One region of the Mesorhizobium sp. B2-3-7 genome, then DNA from elsewhere that is predicted to be linked to it. Evidence: predicted binding sites of a transcription regulator. Region 1 holds the regulator's gene; the other holds the start of a gene.
What was found. Region 1 encodes PhoB, which activates phosphate uptake and scavenging genes when phosphate is short. Its sites were predicted from a motif close to TGTCATNNANCTGTCAT; they were not measured.

Region 1 (7,330 bases):
GTTCCGATCCCCGACGCGGTCGTCAAGAGCGTCGAGGACATGTGGGCCAAGGACATCGTCGGCGAAGACGGCAAGCCGCTCTATTCCGCCATGTAATCCCTGCTGAACGAGGAGGGCGCTTCACGGCGCCCTCCCTGTCTTCCTTGAAACGCGAGGGCCAGATGACCGCCGTCTCCGAAGCCATGCCATCGTCGGCCGCCATGCGGGCCAGGGAAGCGACGGTCCGACGCTTCGCGCTCACCGATACGATTTTCCGGACGGCGACACGCTTTTCCGCCATCCTCGTCCTGCTCATCCTCGGCGGCGTGGCGATTTCGCTGTTTGCCGGCTCGTGGGAAGCGCTGTCGAAATTCGGGTTCTCCTTCCTGACGACCGAATCGTGGAACCCGGTCACCGAGAATTTCGGAGCGCTGGCCCCGATCTACGGAACCATCGTCACCGCCGCCATCGCCATCCTGATCGCCGTTCCCATCGGCATCGGCATCGCCATCTTCCTTACCGAACTCTGCCCGCGGCCACTCCGGCGCCCCATCGGCATCGCCGTCGAGCTGCTTGCCGGCATACCCTCCATCATCTACGGCATCTGGGGCCTGTTCGTGTTCGCGCCGTTCCTGCAGACGACGGTGCAGCCCTTCATCATCAAGCTTTTCCACGACGTGCCGGGACTCTCCAGCCTGTTTGCCGGCCCGCCCTACGGCATCGGCCTTCTGACCTCGGCGCTGATCCTTGCCATCATGGTCCTGCCCTTCATCACCTCGATCACCAAGGATGTCTTCGACACGGTGCCGGCGGTGCTGAAGGAATCGGCCTACGGCATCGGCTGCACGACCTGGGAGGTCACGCGCCGCGTCGTCATCCCCTATACCCGAGTCGGCATCATGGGCGGCGTCATGCTCGGCCTCGGCCGCGCGCTCGGCGAAACCATGGCGGTAACCTTCGTCATCGGCAACGCCCACCGCATCAGCGCCTCGCTGTTCGCGCCCGGCACGACGATCTCGGCGACCATCGCCAACGAGTTCACCGAAGCCGACGGCGATCTCTATACGTCTTCGCTGGTGGCGCTCGGCCTGATCCTGTTCGTCATCACTTTCCTGATCCTTGCCCTTGCGCGCTACATGCTGCTGCGCATGGACAGCCGCACGGGAGCCTGACCGATGTCGACGGCCACATCGCTTCACAATCGACGCAAGCGCAGGAATGCCGTGATGATGACGCTATGCGTCGCGGCGGCGGGCATCGGCCTGGCCTGGCTGGCGCTGATCCTCGGCGCACTGCTCTATAAGGGCCTGTCGGGTGTTTCGCTCTCTGTGTTCACCGAAATGACACCGCCGCCCGGCGATGCCGGCGGCCTGCTCAATGCCATCTACGGCAGTATCATGATGACAGTCATCGCCGTCATCGTCGGCACGCCGATCGGTGTCCTCGCTGGGACCTACATGGCCGAATATGGCCGCTTCTCGCGCCTCACCACCGTCGTGCGCTTCATCAACGACATCCTGCTGTCGGCACCCTCGATCATCGTCGGCCTGTTCGTCTACGAGCTGCTGGTGCGGCCGATGGGACATTTCTCGGCGATTGCCGGTGCCGTCGCACTGGCCATCCTGGTCATCCCGGTCGTCGTTCGCACCACGGAGGACATGCTCAACCTGGTGCCGAACGCCCTGCGCGAGGCCGGCGCCGCGATCGGCGCGCCGCGCTGGGTGGTCATCCGCTCGGTCGCCTACCGTGCGGCGCTGTCGGGCATCGTCACCGGCATATTGCTGGCCATCGCCCGCATTTCCGGCGAGACGGCGCCGCTGCTCTTCACGGCACTCAACAACCAGTTCTGGTCGAGTAATCTCAATGCGCCGATGGCCAGCCTGCCCGTCACCATCTTCCAGTTCGCTCTCAGCCCCTACGAGGAATGGCAGCAGCTGGCGTGGACCGGCGCACTCATAATCACCCTTACGGTTCTCGGGCTGAGCATCTTCGCCCGCAGCCTTACCGGACGCAGAGAGGACAGATGAAACCGATGTTGTCCACCGAGTTGAATACGCCCGAAGTCGCGGTCGAGAAAGCCAAGATCGAGGTCAAGGGCCTCAATTTCTACTATGGCCAGTCGAAGGCGCTGAAGGATATCAGCCTGTCGCTGCCCGAGCGCAGCGTCACCGCCTTCATCGGGCCTTCGGGCTGCGGGAAGTCGACGCTGCTGCGCGTCTTCAACCGCATCTACGAGCTTTACCCGAGGCAGAGCGCCGAGGGCCAAGTGCTGCTCGACGGCCAGAATATCCTCGACCGTTCGCAGGATCTCAACCTGCTCAGGACCAAGATCGGCATGGTGTTCCAGAAGCCGACGCCGTTCCCGATGTCGATCTACGAGAACATCGCCTTCGGCGTCAGGCTCTATGAGAAGCTCAGCAAGGCGGAGATGGACGGCCGTGTCGAGCAGGCGCTGAAGCGCGCGGCACTGTGGAGCGAGGTCAAGGACAAGCTCAACGCCAGCGGCCTCAGCCTTTCGGGCGGCCAGCAGCAGCGCCTCTGCATCGCCCGCACGGTGGCGGTGAAGCCGGAGGTCATCCTGCTCGACGAGCCTGCCTCGGCGCTCGATCCGCTGTCGACCGCCAAGATCGAGGAGCTGATCGACGAGTTGCAGGCCGATTATACGATCGTCATCGTCACCCACAACATGCAGCAGGCGGCGCGCGTGTCGAAGCAGACCGCCTTCATGTATCTGGGCGAGCTGGTCGAGTTCGACCGCACCGAGAAGATCTTCACGTCGCCCCGCGAGAAGCGCACGCAGGACTATATCACCGGCCGCTTCGGCTGATCCCAGGCATACGAGGACCAAGATCATGGCCGAACACACAGTCGCAGCCTTTGACGAAGATCTCGGACAGATCAGCAGGCTGATCCGCGACATGGGCGATCTCGCCTCATCGATGGTCGGCGGCGCGACCAAGGCGCTCCTGAATTCCGACAACGCGCTCGCCCAGCGCGTCGTCTCCGACGACGCGATCATGGATGCGCGCCAGCGCGAACTCGACGACCGCGCCATCACCCTGATCGCCAAGCGGCAGCCCATGGCGGACGATCTGCGCCATGTCGTCGGCTCGATCCGCATGGCGGGCGATCTCGAACGCATCGGCGATCTCGCCAAGAACATCGCCAAGCGCGTCGGCACCGTCGGCCTTGCCGCCACGCCGCGCGACCTGTCGCACTCCATCGACGCCATGGCGCAGCTTGTGCTGATCCAGGTCCAAGGCGTGATCGAGGAGTATGCGGCGCGCGATGCCGCGGCACTTGCCAAGCTGCGCGCCGACGATGAACGCATCGACGTCAAATACACGTCGGTCTTCCGCGAGCTGCTGACCTACATGATGGAGGATCCGCGCAACATCACCGCCTGCACGCATCTTTTGTTCTGCGCCAAGAATCTCGAGCGCATCGGCGATCACGTGACCAACATTGCCGAAAATGCCTATTATGTGCTGACCGGCACGCAATTGCCCGCCAATCGCCCGAAGCAGGACGAGACGGCGATGTCGGCGCCAGCGGCTTGACGGCAGGGGTGACCAGTCGATGATCGCGCCACGCATCATGGTGGTGGAGGACGAGGAGCCGCTGGGTGTGCTGCTCCGTTACAATCTGGAATCGGAGGGTTATCAGGTAGAGGTGGTGACGCGCGGCGACGAAGCCGAGATCCGCTTGCAGGAGAATGTCCCTGACCTTCTTGTGCTCGACTGGATGGTGCCGGCGGTGTCCGGCATCGAGCTCTGCCGCCGTCTCCGCATGCGGCCCGAGACCGAGCGGCTGCCGATCATCATGCTGACGGCGCGCGGCGAGGAAAGCGACCGGGTGCGCGGTCTCTCCACCGGCGCCGACGACTATCTGGTCAAGCCGTTCTCAACGCCGGAATTCATGGCACGCGTCAAGGCGCTGCTGCGCCGCGCCAAGCCCGAAGTTCTGTCCAGCGTGCTCAAGGTCGGCGACATCGTGCTCGACCGTGAATCGCACCGGGTCTACCGCAAGAAAAGCGAGATCCGGCTCGGGCCGACCGAGTTCCGCCTGCTCGAATTCATGATGCGACATCCCGGCCGCGTGTTCTCGCGCAGCCAACTGCTCGACAATGTCTGGGGCGAAACGATCTATATCGACGAGCGCACCGTGGACGTGCATGTCGGCCGGCTGCGCAAGGCGGTCAACAATGGCCGCATGCCTGACGTGATCCGCACCATTCGGGGCGCGGGGTATGCGATTCGCGAAGACTAGGGATATGTCACGCAACGTTCTCGCCCACGCCTGATTTCGCCTGTGCCCCCGGCGCGAAAATCTCCTGGTCGACGAAGGTCAGCGCGCGCATGGCGCAGCCCTCGCGGATCAGTGGCAGTTCGTTCGGCTCGGTGTCGAAGGAAATCGATTTCGAGTGCTGGCCGCCGGCGGTCTGGGCAATGGCCTCGCGCAGAGCCGGCTCGATCAGGTCGAAGGCGGCGGCGCTGACGCCGACCATGGCGACCGGCGCCGGATCGATCAGCGCGAACAGGCTGCCAAGGCCGTAACCCAGCGCCTCGCCGGCCTTGCGGTAGGCTTCGCGCTCCGGCCCGTCCTTTTCGCGCGCCGAGGCCGCCAGGGTGCGCATGTCGGCGTCGCTGACGTCGACGGGCTCGGTGTCCTCGCCAAGCTGCCTCGCGTTGCGCCAGATGGCATAGTTGCCGGCATAGGCCTCGACGCAGCCGCGCCGCCCGCAGCGGCAGAGCGCCCCGCCGGGGCGATGGATCATGTGGCCGAACTCGCCTCCGGATGAATGGGTGCCGGTGAACAGTTCACCCTTCAGCACCAAGCCCATGCCGATGCCGTGCGACAAAAGGATGGCGATGAAGTCGTCGCGGTAGCGCTGGGGATCGCGCCAGCGCAGCGCCACCGCCATCATGTTGCAATCGTTCTCCATGGTGGCGGGAATGCCGAACTCGGCCTCCAGTATGTCGGCGAAGGCGATGTCGGTCTGCGGCGTGATCGGCGACCACAGCATGGTGCGCGCATCCGTGTCGGTGATGCCCTGGATCGCCAGCGCGATACGGGCGATGCTGCCGACGTCGAGGTCGGGATCCTCGAACCGCCGCCTGACGATGGCCACGCATTCGCCGATCAGCGCCTCGCGCGACAGGGTGAGCGTGTCCAGCCGGCGCTGCTCTTCAGATATCACCTGGCCGGCATAGTCGATGACGGCGACGGAGAGAAAATTCAGCGACAGCACCACGGTCATCACCGCCGCGGCTTCAGGGTTGAGGCTGAGGCCGACCTGCGGCCGGCCGCGTTTCAGCGCACCGGCCTCGCTCGGCTTGCTCTGCGCCAGGATGCCTTCGCCAATCAGGTCGGAGGAGATCGCCGATATGGTGGAATGGCTGAGCCCGGTGGTCGCGGCAATCTCGGTGCGCGAGGGCTGCCCGGCACGGCGCACGGCCGCGATCACCATCGCCCGGTTGCGTCGGCGCAAATCGTCGTGGCGGATTCCGACCGACATGTTTCTCGCATCCTCCCCGTCGCCGCGTTCTCTCCCCAGGATCCCGACGACCGTCAAATACTGGCAGAACCGGCCTTGGCTGTCATTATTTATTCCGGAGCTCGAAAAAAATTCACGAGGACATCAAAATACATCAGAATCGACGTTGACAGCGTTCCGACGATGGACCAGTGTTTTTTCGAGGCTCGAAAAAATAGAGCCTTTGTGCCGGCCTACGGGCCTGTTTGGTCGCGCCATACGCGGCGCAGGGAGGATTAAGATGAAGAGATTCACAGCCGCCATCCTGGCGGGTGTCGCCATGTCGCTGACGCTCGCGTCGGTCGCGCAGGCGAAGGACAAGGTCATCGGCGTTTCCTGGTCGAACTTCCAGGAAGAGCGCTGGAAGACCGACGAGGCCGCCATGAAGAAGGCGATCGAAGCCGCCGGCGACAAGTATATTTCCGCCGACGCCCAGTCCAATCCCGGCAAGCAGCTCACCGACGTCGAGAGCCTGATCTCCCAGGGCGCCAATTCGCTGATCATCCTGGCGCAGGACGCCTCCGCCATCGGCCCGGCGGTGCAGAAGGCGCTCGACGAAGGCATTCCGGTCGTCGGCTATGACCGCCTGATCGAGAACAAGGACGTCTTCTATCTGACCTTCGACAACAAGGAAGTCGGCCGCATGCAGGCCCGCGAAGTGTTCAAGGTGAAGCCGGAAGGCAACTACGTCTTCATCAAGGGCTCGGGTGCCGATCCGAATGCCGATTTCCTGTTCTCGGGCTCCATGGAAGTGCTCAAGGACGCCATCGACAGCGGCAAGATCAAGAATGTCGGCGAAGCCTATACGGATGGCTGGCTGCCGGCCAATGCGCAGAAGAACATGGAGCAGTTCCTGACCGCCAACGACAACAAGGTCGACGCGGTCGTCGCGGCCAATGACGGCACTGCCGGCGGCGTCGTCGCGGCGCTGACGGCTCAAGGCCTGGCCGGTACCGTTCCGGTCTCGGGCCAGGACGGCGACCACGCGGCGCTGAACCGCATCGCGCTCGGCACGCAGACCGTGTCGGTGTGGAAGGACGCGCGTGAACTCGGCAAGAATGCCGCCGAGATCGCCTCGCAGCTGGCCGACGGCAAGAAGATGACCGATATCGCCGGCGTCAAGGACTTCACAACGCCCGGTGGGAACACCGTCAAATCGCTGTTCCTGACCCCGGTTGCGATCACCAAGGACAATCTCAACGTCGTCATCGACGCCGGCTGGATCAAGAAAGACGAGGTCTGTGCCGGCGTCGCGGCGGGCAGCGTAGCGGCCTGCAACTGATCTTCCATTTCATGCGATGAACGCCGCGGCTGCCAAGCCGCGGCGTTTTTTCAAGAAAATTTGTTTTTCCGCCCCGGGCGGGTAACTTCTAGGCTGGCTTCCGGCATCCCGCATCGGACGGGCAGGCCGGCGGGAGAAAATCATGACCGATACGACGTCCAACCCGCAGGCCGACACCGCGCGTGCGTCGGAACTCGGCGCCGTCGCCCGGTTCCTTAAGGCGACCGAGATCGACACGCGCATGCTCGGCATGATCGGCGCGCTGCTGCTGATCTGGATCGGGTTGCATGTCTTGTCCAGCCTGCGTCTCGGCGTCAATCCGCTCGATTTCGACAGCCGTACCTTTCTCACGCCGCGCAATCTGTGGAACCTGTCGGTGCAGACCTCGGCCGTCGCCATCATGGCCTGCGGCATGGTGCTGGTCATCGTCATGCGCAATATCGATCTGTCCGTCGGTTCCGCCGAAGGGTTGATCGGCATGGTCATGGGCTTCGCCCAAGTGCATTTCCTAGTGCGCTTCGTCGGGCTTGAGC
Region 2 (7,330 bases), on a different contig from region 1:
CGCCAACGACATCCGCTTCCTCGGTTCCGGCCCGCGTTCGGGCCTTGGCGAATTGTCGTTGCCGGAAAATGAGCCGGGTTCCTCGATCATGCCGGGCAAGGTCAACCCGACGCAGTGCGAAGCGATGACCCAGGTCTGCGTGCAGGTGTTCGGTAACAATGCAGCCCTCACCTTCGCCGGCAGCCAGGGCCATTTCGAGCTCAATGTCTATAACCCGCTGATGGCCTACAACTTCCTGCAGTCGGTGCAGTTGCTCGCCGACGCTTCGGTCTCCTTCACCGACAATTGCGTCGTCGGCATCGAGGCGCGGGAAGACAACATCAAGGCGGCCCTCGACCGCTCGCTGATGCTGGTGACGGCGCTTGCGCCCACCATCGGCTACGACAGCGCCGCCAAGATCGCCAAGACCGCGCACAAGAACGGCACCACGCTGCGCGAGGAAGCGCTGGCCACCGGGCTGGTCAGCGAAGCCGACTACGACCGGATCGTGCGGCCGGAAGATATGACCCATCCGGGGTGAAGGCACTTTTTCGGCGGGAAAATATGCTCCCGCCACCACATCGACCGGCACGAATTTCCGTTTTTCACCGGTTCACGGAAACGTATGTCCTGTGAACAATGTGTCGCCAGACAGGCGGCTTTGGTGAACAGTCAGCATGGTCTATCTGACGGGCGATCAACCCCATTCGGAGAGCCACCATGTCCACCAACACTTCCTTCGCCGGCACCGGCACCGCGTCCAACAGTTCTGTCACGATCCTGCTCGGCCGCATCCTGCTCGCGGTCATTTTCCTGCTTTCCGGTTTCGGCAAGCTCAGCGCCCTTTCCGGCACCGCGGCCTATTTCGGCGGCCTCGGCCTGCCCTTGCCGACCGTGACGGCCATCGTCGTCGGCCTCATCGAACTGCTCGGCGGTCTGGCCATTCTCGTCGGCTTCCAGACCCGGATTGCCGCCTGGGTGCTGGCGATCTTCACCGTCGCCACGGCCCTGGTCGCCCACACCGGCTGGGCCGACCAGATGCAGATGATCAACTTCATGAAGAACCTGGCGATCACCGGCGGCTTCCTCGTGCTGGCTTCCTCAGGCGCCGGCGCCTATTCGGTCGACGCCAAGCGCGGCTGAACTTCCCTCCCCCGTCTTTGACAGCAGTGGCGCGGAATTTTCCGCGCCACTGTTTCGTTGTCGGTCCAGAAGCCTCAATTCAGCGCCCGGATTTGCCGGGGCATTGGTGGTAGGATCGATCGGTCCGGGTGGGTAAAGGCCCAAACCGGCCAACCGACAACGGAGGTGACCATGCCTCGCAACGCACTGCTTCTGGCTTCGCGGCTGCTGCTTGCCGCGCTGTTCGTACCGTCAGGCTTCCATGCGCTCGCCGACATTGCCGGCACATCGGGCTATTTCGCCGGCCTTGGCCTGCCGCTCCCGGGGCTCGCCGCGTGGGGCACGGGCCTGTTCGAGCTGATCGCCGGACTGCTGATACTCATCGGCTTCCAGACCAGGATCGTGGCTCTGCTTTTGGCCGCCTTCTGCATCGTTGCCGGCTTCATCGGCCATTACGGCCAGGGCGCCGATGATGCGACGCTTGCCTTCTTGCACCAGCAGATGCTGATGAAGGACATCGCGATATCGGGCGGCTTTCTGGCGCTCGCCATGGCCGGCGCCGGCGCCTGGTCGGTCGACGGGCGGGCTGCTGTTTGATATCGCCTAAATCCAAGGGCAGGCCCGGAACCAACCAGACAAATGCCCCGGGTTGGACTCTCAATGCCCGAGCCAAGCCAACGCCCGTGTCAAGTCGACCCCCACTCCGTCGAGCTGCGCTCGACACCTCTCCCCCGATCGACGGGCGAGAGGTGGCTTGGCGAAGCCAAGACGGAGTGGGGGAAGCCGGTCTTCAAACACGAAGCCGCTGAACAAGTGGCGCGATTGAGTTGGTCAATATCGGCGTGGATCAGATAACTCACGCTCTGGTAGGCCGTACCTATTTCACCGAAACGCTCGGCCCACCTTCGACCGCCAGTACCAGGCGGCGGCCGGTAATTCGCGCCAGTTGCGCCAGGCGCCCGGCCGGGCGCTCGCCATAGAGATCTGCCAGCGATGCCGGCAAGACCAGCGCCAGCACGCCATTGCCGCGCTGCTCCCATTTCAGTCTCGGCATGACGCCGGGCATCGAGGCGGTCAGCAGGTAGACGACGCGCATCGATGCCGCCAGCACCCGCGCTCGCTCCAGATAGCGCGGTGTCGCCAGCGCCTTGATTTCGGGCGCGATGGCTTCGTTGAAGATGCCGTCGTGCCGATAGGCGTTGGCCATCGCCAGGTAGGCGCGGCCAGGGTGGTCCACGCCGAAAAAGGAGGCGTGGGCGATGATGTTGAGCGATTGCTTGCCGCGATATTCGGGATGCGCGCGCCAACCGATGTCGGCCAGCAATGCCGCCGCGTGGCGGTAGCGCGCCTCGTCCTCGGTCTCGTCGATGCCGAAAGCGGCAAAGGTCTTGGCCGTCCAGTCGACGAGTTCATGCGCATGGGTGACCGAGCGCGAGCGCAGCCGGGCGAGTTCCTCCGATGCCGAGATCAGCGGATCGGCCTTCTGCTCGGCCTGGTCGAGCAGCGAATAGAGGAAGCCTTCGCGCACGCCGAGCGCCGAGACGATGATCTTCGACGGCTGCATCGCCGCCATGATCTCCTGCAGCACGATGGCACCGTAAGGCAGGAGCGAGCGGCGGTTCTTCGAAACGCCCTCGATGCCTTTGATCTTCTCGATCTCGCCTTTCGCCACTTGCCGCAGGAAATTGGCGGCACTTTCGACGCCGATCTCGTAGTGGTGCATGACGCCAAGCGGATAGTTGGTCATCTCCATGTGCAGCCGGGCGAGATTTCGCCAGGTGCCGCCGACGGCATAGAAAGGCCTGCCTTGCCCGCCTTTGAGCAGCTTCGCCCGCCCCAGCTCGTCGCGCACGATTTTCGCTGCCTGCGTGAGGGAGTTCTTGGCCATATCCTGGAGGCGCAGGCCGCCCAGCGGCAACGTTATGCCGTCGCCGATCGCTTCGCCATTGACGTCGACCAGTTCAAGGCTGCCGCCGCCGAGGTCACCCGCGATACCGTTGGCCGGATGAAAGCCGCAGATGACGCCGAGCGCGGAATAGTAGGCTTCCTCGCGGCCGCTGATCACGCGGATCTCGGTCTTGAGCACGTCTTCGGCGCGGTGGATGAAATCGGGGCCGTTGACGGCCTCGCGGGCAGCCGCGGTCGCCAGCACGTACATGTGCTCGGCGCCGGCCTGGTCGGAGAGCGCGCGGAAGCGGCGGAACTCCTCCATTGACCGTGTCACGCCCTCGGGGTCGAGCTTCCCCGTCGACACAATGCCGCGGCCGAGGCCCGCCAGCATCTTTTCGTTGAACAGCATGGTCGGCGAGCGCGCCAGCCCCTCATAGACGACAAGGCGGATCGAATTCGAGCCGATGTCGATGATGGACAGCGGTCGGCGATCCTGCAGCCGGCCCTGGGAATCGGACAGCATCAGGCGGCAGCGTTCTTCTTACGGCGCTTGAATTGCGCGATCCGCTTCGGCGCATGCGATTTCAGCGCATCACCCCGTCCCGACAGGCTCGGATTGGTCATGAAATATTCCTGTGCGTTGAACGGCTCCTCGCCCTCCTCGAGCACGACGCGCCGGGAGGTTCCATCAGCCAATACGTCGAAACTTTGCTGATTGTCCATGATGTTGCCGAGCATGATCTGGCCCAGCACCTGTTCATGCACAGTTGGGTTGGTGATCGGCACCATGGTCTCGACGCGGCGGTCGAGGTTGCGCGGCATGAGGTCGGCCGAGGAGATGTAGACGACGGCCTCGTCCGACGGCAGGCCGTGGCCATTGCCGAAGCAATAGATGCGGCTGTGCTCGAGGAAACGGCCGACAATCGACTTGACCCTGATGTTTTCCGACAGGCCCGGCACCTGCGGCCGCAGGCAGCATATGCCGCGCACGACCAGGTCGATCTCGACGCCCGCTCGGCTGGCGTCGTAGAGCGCGTCGATGATGATCGGATCGACAAGGGCGTTCATCTTCATCCAGATGCGTGCCGGCCGTCCCTCGAGTGCGTGGGCGACCTCATCGGAAATGTGCTGCAGGATACGGTTCCTCAGCGTGAAGGGCGAGATCGCCAGCCGCATTTCGGCGGTCGGCTCGGCATAGCCGGTGATGAAGTTGAAAAGCTGGGCGACATCGCGTGCGATCGTTGCATCGGTGGTGAAGAAGGACAGGTCGGTGTAGATGCGCGCGGTCACCGGATGGTAATTGCCGGTGCCCAGATGCACATAATTGCGCAGCTTGCCGTCCTCGCGCCGCACCACCAGCGACATCTTGGCGTGGGTCTTGAGCTCGAGGAAGCCGAACACGACCTGGACGCCGGCGCGCTCGAGGTCGCGCGCCCAGCGGATGTTGGCCTCCTCGTCGAAGCGAGCCTTGAGCTCGACCAGTGCCGTCACCGACTTGCCGGCCTCGGCGGCGTCGACCAGCGCACGCACGATCGGGCTGTCGTTGGAGGTTCGGTAAAGCGTCTGCTTGATCGCCACCACTTCCGGGTCGGCCATCGCCTGGCGCAGGAACTGCACCACGACGTCGAAGGATTCGTAGGGGTGGTGGACGATGATGTCCTTCTCGCGGATGGCGGCGAAGCAATCGCCGCCATGCTCGCGGATGCGCTCGGGGAAACGCGGATTGTAGGGCGTGAATTTGAGGTCGTCGCGGGCAACGGCGACGATCTCCGAAATCTGGCTGAGCGCCAGCGGGCCGGTCAGGACGCTGATGCGGCTCGACGAAACGCCGAGTTCGCCGGCGACGAATTCGCGCAGTTCGGCCGGCATGAGCATGTCGAACTCGATGCGAATGACGGAGCCGCGGCGGCGGCGCTTTAGCGCAGTCTCGAACAGGCGCACGAGATCTTCCGATTCCTCCTCGACCTCGATGTCGCTGTCGCGAATGATGCGGAACGTGCCGGAGCCCTTGACCTCGTAACCCGGGAACAACTTGCCGATGTAAAGGCCGACCGCCTCTTCCAGCGGGATGAAGCGGACATGGTGCTTGCGGTCCGGCAGGCGGATGAAGCGCTTCAGCGCCACCGGCAGGCGCAAGAGCGCGCTCATCTCCTCGCCGTTCTTGCGATGGCGAAGCTGCAGCGCCATCGAGAAGCCGAGATTGGGGATGAACGGGAACGGATGCGCCGGGTCGATCGACAATGGCGTGAGAACCGGAAACACCTGATCCTGGAAGTGCTCCTCCAGCCAGGCCTTCTCGTCCTTGGTCAGCGCGTCGCGGGTGATGCTCTCGATGCCTTCCTTGTTGAGCAGCACGGTCAGCGCCGAAAGGCTTTTCTGCTGGTCTTCCTGCAACCGTTCGACCTCGCGCAGCAGCTGTTCGAGCTGCTGTTCGGGGGTACGCCCGTCCGGACTTCTCAACACGATGCCTTCGCGAACCTGGCCGGCCAGGCCGGCGACGCGCACCATGAAGAACTCATCGAGATTGGCCGCGGAGATCGACAGGAAACGTACCCTCTCCAGCAGCGGATGGTTTGTGTTCTGCGATTCCTCGAGCACGCGGCGGTTGAACTGCAACCAGGAGAACTCGCGATTGACGAAACGATCCGGATTGCCTTCCGGGCTTGCCGCTTCCGCATTGATGAACTCGCTCTGGACCGGCTTCAGTTCGTTCATGGTTCCTGCTCTTCCCACGTCTGGTTGCTTCGCCGCTTTTTCGGGCGGCGCCCAGGCTGTTGCGCCTGGCTGCGATGCTCCAGCCGGTTAACCGGCTTAACTTATCCTCTGACAGGCTTTTGCGACAGTTTCATTTCATCGAACTTGCAAACAGACCGGTTATGATCCAAACGCTGAGTAGACTGCGCTAAAGGAGACGACGATGGCAGGCGGTTCCATTCCCCATTTCCAGAACGATGCGGGCCATCCGGCGATCGATATCGGAGTCAAGGAATTCATGTGCACCGGCGCCAACCCGCCTTTCGACCATCCGCATGTGTTTCTCGACATGGGCGACGACAATGAGAAGGTCTGCCCCTACTGCTCGACGCTCTACCGCTATTCGCCGAAGCTGACGGCGATGGAAACGCTGCCGGCCGGCTGCCTCTACATCGATCAGGCCGCCTGACCTCCAGCGGGCCGGGCCAATGGCAGACGCACAGTCCCGGCAAGTCATCATCGCCGGGGCGGGTATTGCCGGGCTGACCGCGGCACTGGCTTTCGCCGAGCGCGGCTATACCGTGCGGATCTTCGAACAGGCGCAGCGCCTCGAAGCGGCGGGCGCCGGCATCCAGCTTTCGCCCAACGCGACACGCATCCTGCGTGAGCTCGGCGTACTCGACGCACTTCTTCCCAATGCCGTCAGGCCGGAAGCCGTGGTGCTGAAGGATGCGGCAACCTTGGGCGAACTGGCGCGCGTGCCTCTTGGACGAGCAGGCGAGGCGCGCTGGGGTGCGCCCTACCTCGTGGCGCATCGAGCGGACCTGCAAAACGCGCTGATGGCGCGCGTGGCTGCCATGCCCGATGTTCATCTCACCACCGGCGCGCGCCTTGACAGCGTCACGATCAGCAGTTCAGGCATCACCGCGGCAGCCGATGTGGGTGGTAGGCTCGTCGCGGCGGAAGGTTTCCTTCTGGTCGGCGCCGATGGCGTCTCGTCGTCGGTGCGCGGACTTGCCGACCAAGGAAGGAAAAACAGGCTTGCGAAAAGCCACTTCTCCGGCGAACTGGCCTGGCGGGCAACCGTCAGCGCAGACAGTCCTGCCGGGCAAGCTTTTGCAGAGATCGGTGCGCCGGACTGCGTCACCACCTTCCTGCATCCCGGCTTTCACATGGTCGCCTATCCCGTCAGCAAGGGCAGCGCCATCAACCTCGTCGCTTTCACCAGGGGCGAGCGTATCGCCGAAGGCTGGTCCGGCCATGCCGATCCCGCAATCCTGGCCGGCGCCATGCGCCGCACCACGCCGGCGCTGGCAAGGCTTGCGGAGTTGGCCGGCCCTTGGGCGGCCTGGCCGGTCCATACGGTCGATCAGAAGCAGCCATGGGTAAGGTCGGGCCGCATCGCGCTGGTCGGCGACGCGGCGCATGCCATGACGCCGTTCGCGGCACAGGGCGCCGCGATGGCCATCGAGGATGCCGCCACGCTTGCCGACGTCATGGCCGCCTCCCCTGCCGACCTGGCCGGAAGTCTTCAAATCTGGGAAGGCCTGCGCCGGCCGCGCGTCGTGAGAGTGGCACGTCGCGGCGCCCTCAACCGCCTTGCCTGGCATGCCTGGGGTCCGGTGGCGTTGGCGCGCAACCTTTT

Region 2: the regulator PhoB is predicted to act here: its motif matches at 5,828-5,844, upstream of FJ940_RS09240 (RNA degradosome polyphosphate kinase).

Annotation. Positions count from the first base shown of each region.
Region 1 is NZ_VFVV01000017.1:27,685-35,014, forward strand. It holds gene pstS (phosphate ABC transporter substrate-binding protein PstS) at 1-96, shown strand, start outside; gene pstC (phosphate ABC transporter permease subunit PstC) at 162-1,151, shown strand; gene pstA (phosphate ABC transporter permease PstA) at 1,155-2,006, shown strand; gene pstB (phosphate ABC transporter ATP-binding protein PstB) at 2,003-2,806, shown strand; gene phoU (phosphate signaling complex protein PhoU) at 2,832-3,539, shown strand; gene phoB (phosphate regulon transcriptional regulator PhoB) at 3,559-4,248, shown strand; gene FJ940_RS25845 (ROK family protein) at 4,256-5,497, opposite strand; gene xylF (D-xylose ABC transporter substrate-binding protein) at 5,757-6,797, shown strand; gene FJ940_RS25855 (sugar ABC transporter permease) at 6,940-7,330, shown strand, end outside.
Region 2 is NZ_VFVV01000003.1:482,478-489,807, forward strand. It holds gene fumC (class II fumarate hydratase) at 1-520, shown strand, start outside; gene FJ940_RS09220 (DoxX family protein) at 700-1,122, shown strand; gene FJ940_RS09225 (DoxX family protein) at 1,294-1,698, shown strand; gene ppx (exopolyphosphatase) at 1,979-3,514, opposite strand; gene FJ940_RS09240 (RNA degradosome polyphosphate kinase) at 3,514-5,706, opposite strand; gene FJ940_RS09245 (zinc-finger domain-containing protein) at 5,909-6,154, shown strand; gene FJ940_RS09250 (FAD-dependent monooxygenase) at 6,174-7,330, shown strand, end outside.